2 regions of the Synechococcus sp. 63AY4M2 genome follow, and region 1 is predicted to be linked to the other one. Evidence: predicted binding sites of a transcription regulator. Region 1 holds the regulator's gene; the other holds the start of a gene.
What was found. The regulator NtcA, encoded in region 1, controls nitrogen genes in cyanobacteria. The targets are predictions, from matches to a motif close to GTANCNNNNGNTAC.
Positions count from the first base shown of each region.

Region 2: a site for NtcA is predicted at 1,550-1,563, ahead of SYN63AY4M2_RS04375 (ferredoxin--nitrite reductase). Genes of this name have one in related genera too.

Region 1 covers NZ_AXUX01000001.1:2,801,549-2,804,958, forward strand. Annotated here, with positions in the region: gene SYN63AY4M2_RS12410 (PDZ domain-containing protein) at 1-895, opposite strand, end outside; gene ntcA (global nitrogen regulator NtcA) at 1,162-1,836, shown strand; gene leuB (3-isopropylmalate dehydrogenase) at 1,952-3,097, opposite strand; gene petD (cytochrome b6-f complex subunit IV) at 3,240-3,410, opposite strand, start outside.
Region 2 covers NZ_AXUX01000001.1:991,715-995,124, forward strand. Annotated here, with positions in the region: gene SYN63AY4M2_RS04375 (ferredoxin--nitrite reductase) at 1-1,492, opposite strand, end outside; gene SYN63AY4M2_RS04380 (CAP domain-containing protein) at 1,685-2,833, opposite strand; gene SYN63AY4M2_RS13760 (hypothetical protein) at 2,850-3,005, opposite strand; gene SYN63AY4M2_RS04385 (ureidoglycolate lyase) at 3,273-3,410, opposite strand, start outside.

The DNA.
Region 1 (3,410 bases):
GCAGCCGCTTGACGTTCCAAGCATGGAAAAGCTCATGGGCCAGCAGCGCCAAAAAGCGGCGGTAGGAGTGGGGCTGATGCAGCTCCAGTCCAGAATAATTGAGGGTGGCACTGTACTTGTGCTCCAGGCCGCCAAATCCCCCGGCTGACAAATGCACAATAAACCAGTAGCGGTCGTAGGGCAGCTCGCCAAAAAACGCCGCCGTGGCCCGGACAATTTTCTCGGCATCGGCCACCGCTTGCTCCAAATTTAGGGTGCCCGCTCCCCAGACCACGAAGTAGTGAGGGATCCCTTCCACCGCAAACGACCGCAACTGGTGCAGGCCCACCTCCACCGGGCTATCCACCAGCTCGTCGTAGTCTGCCGCCACAAAAGACTGGCCGGAAGCAGCATCCTCAGAAGAAGACCTCAAAGGTCGCAAACTGATGGCGACGTGCCAGTCGGGTTTGGGAGGGATTATCGTCAAGGTGTAGGGCTCCCGCTCGCGACCGGGCACGTAGAGAAAGAGCGCCGCCCCGTTGAAGTAGGCGTGGGTGAGATCCAAATGGTTGGTGCGCACCGTCAGCTCGTAGGCGTAGACCCGATAGCGGATCGCGACAGCCGAACAGCGGGGCGGCTCGATCTCCCAAGTGTGCTTATCTACCTTCCGCCAGGCCAAAGGGATCCCTTGCTCCGTTGCTGCCTGAAACTCTTGCACATGGCGGGCATATTCCCGCACCAGGTAGGATCCCGGCGTCCACACCGGCAGCCGCAGTTGCAGAGGTACTTCTGGATCCACCTCTTGGATCTGTAGTTCCACCTCCAAAAGGTGATTGGCCGGCTCCGGCATCCGCACCGTGAAATGCTGACGGCTTAGCTGAGAAGGGGCGGCAACCCCACCCTGCGCGATCCCCATATAACTTTCCTCGCACCTCCCGCCTGCACCGTCCCAAAACAGTGCGCTAGAGGCATATCTTGGACAGGAGACAAGACTTCAAAGATGTAGCTCCTGCTACAAAGATATCCAAGCAGAGTCTTTTAGCTTAGGATAATCTTGCCGCCGAGGTCATTTTTGAGTCAAGGGTGGCTTGGGTCAATAGCGGGCAGCTCAACCCCGGCACTCCTGGCTGATCTTGTTGGGTTGATTCTAAGGGATAAACTGACCTTAAAAGGTTGAAGAATATGGCAGTGGCCATTGCAGAAAAATCTCTGGTTGCAGCCTTCAAACAGTTGGGAGGGCCTCACCATCCTCCGGTTATCGAAACGTTTGAGCGCGGTAAGACCATCTTCTTTCCTGGGGATCCGGCGGAGCGGGTTTACTTTTTGGTGAAAGGAGCTGTCAAGCTCTCGCGGGTCTACGAAATGGGGGAAGAAATTACCGTCGCTCTCCTGCGGGAAAACAGCATCTTTGGGGTGCTCTCCTTCATCACGGGGCAGCGCTCCGACCGCTTCTATCACGCGGTGGCCTTTACCCGCGTCGAGCTGCTCTCTCTGCCCATCGAACAGGTGGAAAAATCCTTGCGGGAGAACGCTGAGCTCTCCATGTTGCTCCTCAAGAGCCTGTCTTCCCGCATCTTGCAGACGGAGATGATGATCGAGACGCTGGCCCACCGCGACATGGGATCCCGTCTGGTCAGCTTTCTACTGATCCTCTGCCGCGACTTCGGGGTGCCCGGCCCCAATGGAGTCACCATCGATCTCAAGCTATCCCACCAGGCCATTGCGGAAGCGATCGGCTCCACTCGCGTCACCATCACTCGTCTGTTGGGGGAGCTGCGCAAGAAGAACTACATTTCCATCCACAAGAAAAAGATCACCGTCCACGACCCAATGCAGCTTGGCCATCGCTTTGCCTAGGGGGAGAAGCTGCCCCTAGGGCCGTTTCCAGGAATTTACCAGTCGGGACAATCCCTCCCTCTGGGAGAGGAGTAGCCGTGCCACCAGGGCAGGGCAGCGACGAGGGAACCTCCCCTCAACCACCAGGGGCTGAGAGCGATCCTTGGGGGGAGGCTTGCTGCTGGGCCAGAGCAGCCAAGATCTTTTCCCCCATTTCCCGACAGCCGACGAGGGTCATCCCCTCAGAGTAGATGTCGGCAGTGCGGTAGCCCTGGGCCAAAACCGCCTCGACGGCCTGTTCGATGCGGTCGGCAGCCTGGGGCTGATCCAAGGAGTAGCGCAGCAGCATTGCCCCGGAGAGCACCTGGGCAATGGGGTTGGCCTTGTCTTGTCCGGCAATATCCGGGGCTGACCCGTGTACGGGTTCGTACACCCCAGGGCCAGAGGATCCCAAAGAGGCAGAGGGCAACATGCCGATGGACCCGGTCAGCATCGCCGCCTCGTCGGAGAGGATATCCCCGAAGAGGTTCTCCGTGAGAATGACGTCAAACTGCTTGGGCCAGCGCACCAACTGCATGGCAGCATTATCGACGTACAGGTGGGACAGCTCCACGTCGGGGTACTCAGCCGCAATGGCGGTAACCCGCTCCCGCCACAGTTGTGACACTTCCAGGACATTGGCTTTATCCACCGAGCAGAGCTTGCGCCGGCGTTTGCGGGCCAGTTCAAAAGCCACACGGGCAATGCGATCCACCTCCGCCTCGCTGTAGGCCATGGTGTTCACACCCCGCCGGGATCCCTTGGCATCTGTGAAGATCCCTTTGGGTTGGCCGAAGTAGATGCCGCCGGTGAGCTCCCGCACCACCACCAGGTCGATCCCGGCAACCACCTCCGGCTTGAGGGAAGAGGCCTGCACCAGTTGCGGAAAGATCTTCACCGGGCGCAAGTTGGCAAACAGCCCCAGGCCCGCCCGCAAGCCCAACAAAGCCCGCTCAGGGCGCTTCTCCCGCGGCAGGGTGTCGTACTTAAAGTCGCCAACTGCCGCCAAGTAAACAGCATCGCTCTCCTGGGCCATTTTCAAGGTCTCTGGCGGCAAGGGATCCCCCGTGGCTTCGTAGGCGGCCCCGCCAATCAAGCCCTCCTGCCACTGGAGGGAAAACCCCACCTGAGCGGCAACCGCATCCAAAACCGCCCGCCCCACCTGCATGATTTCAGGACCGATCCCATCTCCGGCCAGGGCTGTAATCCGATAGGTTCGGACAGCAGAGGAAGGAACGCTCATGGGCGGTCACAGCAAAAGAATGCGTAGCGATATTACCATCCCTTGGCCCCCAGGTTTGCCGAAAAGTCCCCCACGTCCAAAAAAAGTGCAGCCCGGCCACCGGCCTGCTGCACTCAGAGTTATCAAGCCGATATTCTGCCCTCTAGAACAGGCCCAGGGTGACCCACTTATCCAGAGGCAAGGTGGCGCCAATGCCCAAATAGAGGGTGACCAAGGTGCCGATCAAAAACACCGTCGTCGCCACGGGGCGGCGCAGCGGATTCTGAAACTTGTTGACGTTTTCGATGAAAGGCACAAACAGAAGGCCGACCGG
Region 2 (3,410 bases), 1.8 Mb from region 1:
CCCCGAAGTGCTCAATCAGTAGCTCCACCAAGACGGGCTTGAGGTCTTCGCAAGGGATCCCTTTGCGCACGCATTCGCCCAGCTTGGCGTCTTTGCCCACCTCTCCCCCCATGTAGATGTCCACGGCCTCCACCACCCTGCCGTCCTTGCGAGCAGTGGTGCCCATAAGGCCGATATCGGCTACTTGGGGTTGGCCGCAGGAGTTGGGGCAGCCCGTCCAGTGGATGCGCACCGTTTGGGGGATCTCCAGCTCCGCCTCCAGCTCCTCCATCAAGGCCACAGCCCGGTTTTTGGTCTCGATAAGGGCAAAGTTGCAGAACTGGTTGCCCGTACAGGACACCAACCCCCGCTGCAATGGCCCTGGGTTAGGGGAGAACTTCTTCAAGAGCGGCTCTTTGAGGAGCGGGGCCACTCGGGAGTCGGGCACATTGGGGATGAGCACGTTCTGCTCCACTGTCAGCCGCAGCTCCCCGGAGCCGTACACCTCCGCCAAGCGGGCCAGCTCCATCATCTCCAGGGCGTTGAGCCGCCCCACCGGCACATGCAGGCCGACAAAGTTGAGGCCCGGCTGCTTCTGGGCATGCACCCCCAGCAGATCCCGCTTGTGCCAGACCACCTCGTCTTTTTCCGCTGCCCTGGGCAGAGGGTGGCCTATCTGGCGCTCCACAGCCGCCCGGAACTTCTCTAGGCCCCACTCGTCAATGAGCCACATCAACCGCGCCTTTTGCCGGTTGGCCCGCAGGCCGTGATCCCGGTAGACCAGCAGCACCGCCTCGCACAGGGGAACTACATCGCGGGGATCCACCCAGACATCTAGGCCAATTGCCTCGGCGCAGCGGCGAGCAGAGAAAAAGCCGCCCACCAGGACGTTGAAGCCCAGGCGGCCATTTTTGAAGGCGGGCACAAAGGCCAGGTCGTTGATCTCGGCATGCACCGAGTTGTCGCGACAACCGCAGATGGCGATGTTGAACTTGCGCGGCAGGTTGCTGAAGGAAGGGTTGCCCTCGCCGTTGTTGGTGATCATGTCCTGCACTTTGCGGGTGAGGCCGCGCACGTCGATCAGCTCATCCGGGTCAATACCAGCCAGAGGGGATCCCGTGATGTTGCGCACGTTGTCCATGCCCGACTGGATGCTGGTCAGGCCTACCTCTTTCAGGTAGCCCAGGATCTGGGGCATTTCCTCGATGGGGATGCCCCGCAGTTGCAGGTTCTGCCGGGTGGTGATGTCGGCTACGCCCTGTTCTCCATAGGGGTGGATGATTGCGCCCAACATCCGCATTTGGCCGCTGGTTAGGATCCCATTGGGCAGGCGCAGCCGCAGCATGAACTGACCTGGGGTGCGCTTGCGAAAGAAGATCCCCAGCCACTTGAGGCGGTGATCCCGGTCGTCTTCAGGAATGTTCTCCCAACCCATCCGGGCAAACGCCTCCAGCTCGGCCTTGACCGCCAGCCCATCCTTTTCGCTTTTGAGGCGTTCAAATTGGTTCGCCATGATCGCTGCCGTGGGGTGAACACTAGCTACCCTAGCGATGACGAACCGTTAACTTTGGTATTGGCAGTTACACTTTGTAACAGGTTATGCAGTTTTGTCATTCTCGAATTGCGCTTTATGCATAAAGTCAGGCTTCCAGGAGCAGCAGACTCCTCTCTCCCCTTTGGGAAAGGGGCTGGGGGTGAGGAAAAGCTAGTTGAGAGGGTTGAAAGAGTTGAAAGGCTCCATCTGCCAGAGCAGACGGGGCGGGATCCCCAGCCCTTCAGTGAGGGGTGCGGGCCGTTGGGAAGTTTGGGGATCGCAGTCGTAGAGAGCGGTGGTGTAGCGGTAGCTGCGGGGGGGGCCACCGTTGAGGCGAATGCCGCTAATTTCAAAGGTGTAGTTGCGATTGGGCTGGATCGAACCCACGGAGTAGGTCAAAGTTTCCAGGCCAAAGGCGGGATCCCCAACCCGGATATCTCCAACGGGCACCGGCTCACCTGTGACGGCATCGGTGATGCGGACTTGGGCTTGGCTGAGATCAGCCTTGCCGCCACGGCTGGGCACCGAGAAAGACCAGCGGTAGGCAGACAGGGGCTGGCCGGAAAACCCTTCTAGGCGGTAGAGGTAGCCGTCTTTCTCCGGGAAGGCGATGAACTCTGGATCTGGCACCGACTCGTCAAAACCGAAGATCCAGTTGGCGTTGGCCTGGGTCACCCGTCCAGCCCGTGGGTCAAAGACAATGCCGTAGGCCCCCTGGGCGTACTGAGGATACAGGTTCCAGCGGCGATGCCCCACATCCACAAAGTTTTCTCGACCTGGCTCGGCAAAATAGATGTCCACCTGCCGCGCCAACACCCGGCCTGGATCGGGGCCGTTCAGCTCTAGGATGGGCCCAACCGCCAGGTTGCTGAAGCGGGATCCCGCCTCCCCAGCAGGGGTAAAGCAGCGCCAAGAGGGGGGCGGCTGGTGGCTGAGGGCGCCATTGGCCACCTGCATCAGGGCCGCCTGCTGAGCGGCCTCCAAGAATTCGGGATTGAGCTTCACCGGCGGCAACTCGTGCAACAGCCGCAGAAAGTTGAGCCGATCCATCATCTTTTGGGCTGCTGCCGGGGTGAGGCGACCGGGATTGCAGGTGGCAGCCTGAGGCTGCTCGGCATAGATGGGGCCGGCAAAGCTGCGGGTCTGGCGATCCAACTGGCACAAGAAACCGGCGATGGGCAGCTCCCCTGCCGGAGGGGGCCCCACCGCAGTAAGGGATCCCTCCCCACCGCCGCAGGCTGCCAACAGAAAAAGGCAGAGCAGACTCAAAACCATCCCTGCCCAGACTTGCTGCAAACTGGGCAGCCGCTGCCAAGGCATGCAAGATCCTGTGGGCTTACCGACCAGCGGGGGTGGGAGTGGGCGTGAGGCTGGGGGGACTGACGGTGCTGCTGCTACCCTCGTCGCAGGCAGACAACAGTCCCAGGCACAGGAACAGGGCCAGAGCCCCCAAGAGCTGGCGGCTCACCTTGTTGAGTTGGAGTGCGGCCATCGCAACAAACCTCCAAAACGCTGCCAGGTTTGACCCTGTTCTATCACCTGGCCCAACAAGTTGCTGTGCCGAGACTTCTGTCGGCAAGGGCAGAACTCGAACCCCAGTCAAGAAATGCTCACCCAACTCAGCCGGATCCTCTAGGGCTAGAACCTGAGTTCAGCCTCTGCCCCTTCCTATAGCGTAGCTGCGGATCCCCGCACCTCTTTCCGCGCTCAAGCGTAAAGACTACATCGATTTTTTTGCCGAGACTGCAGGGATCCGCCTTCAGGGGACGATCTGAAACTCCAGGTTGTAGGTCTGGAGCAGGTTGATCGTCTCGCGGTCGGTGAGGTTGGTGTCGGCCAGCTCCAGATTATAGAAATCGATGAACTCCTCGTGGTCGAAGTAGGGGCCGGCATGCCA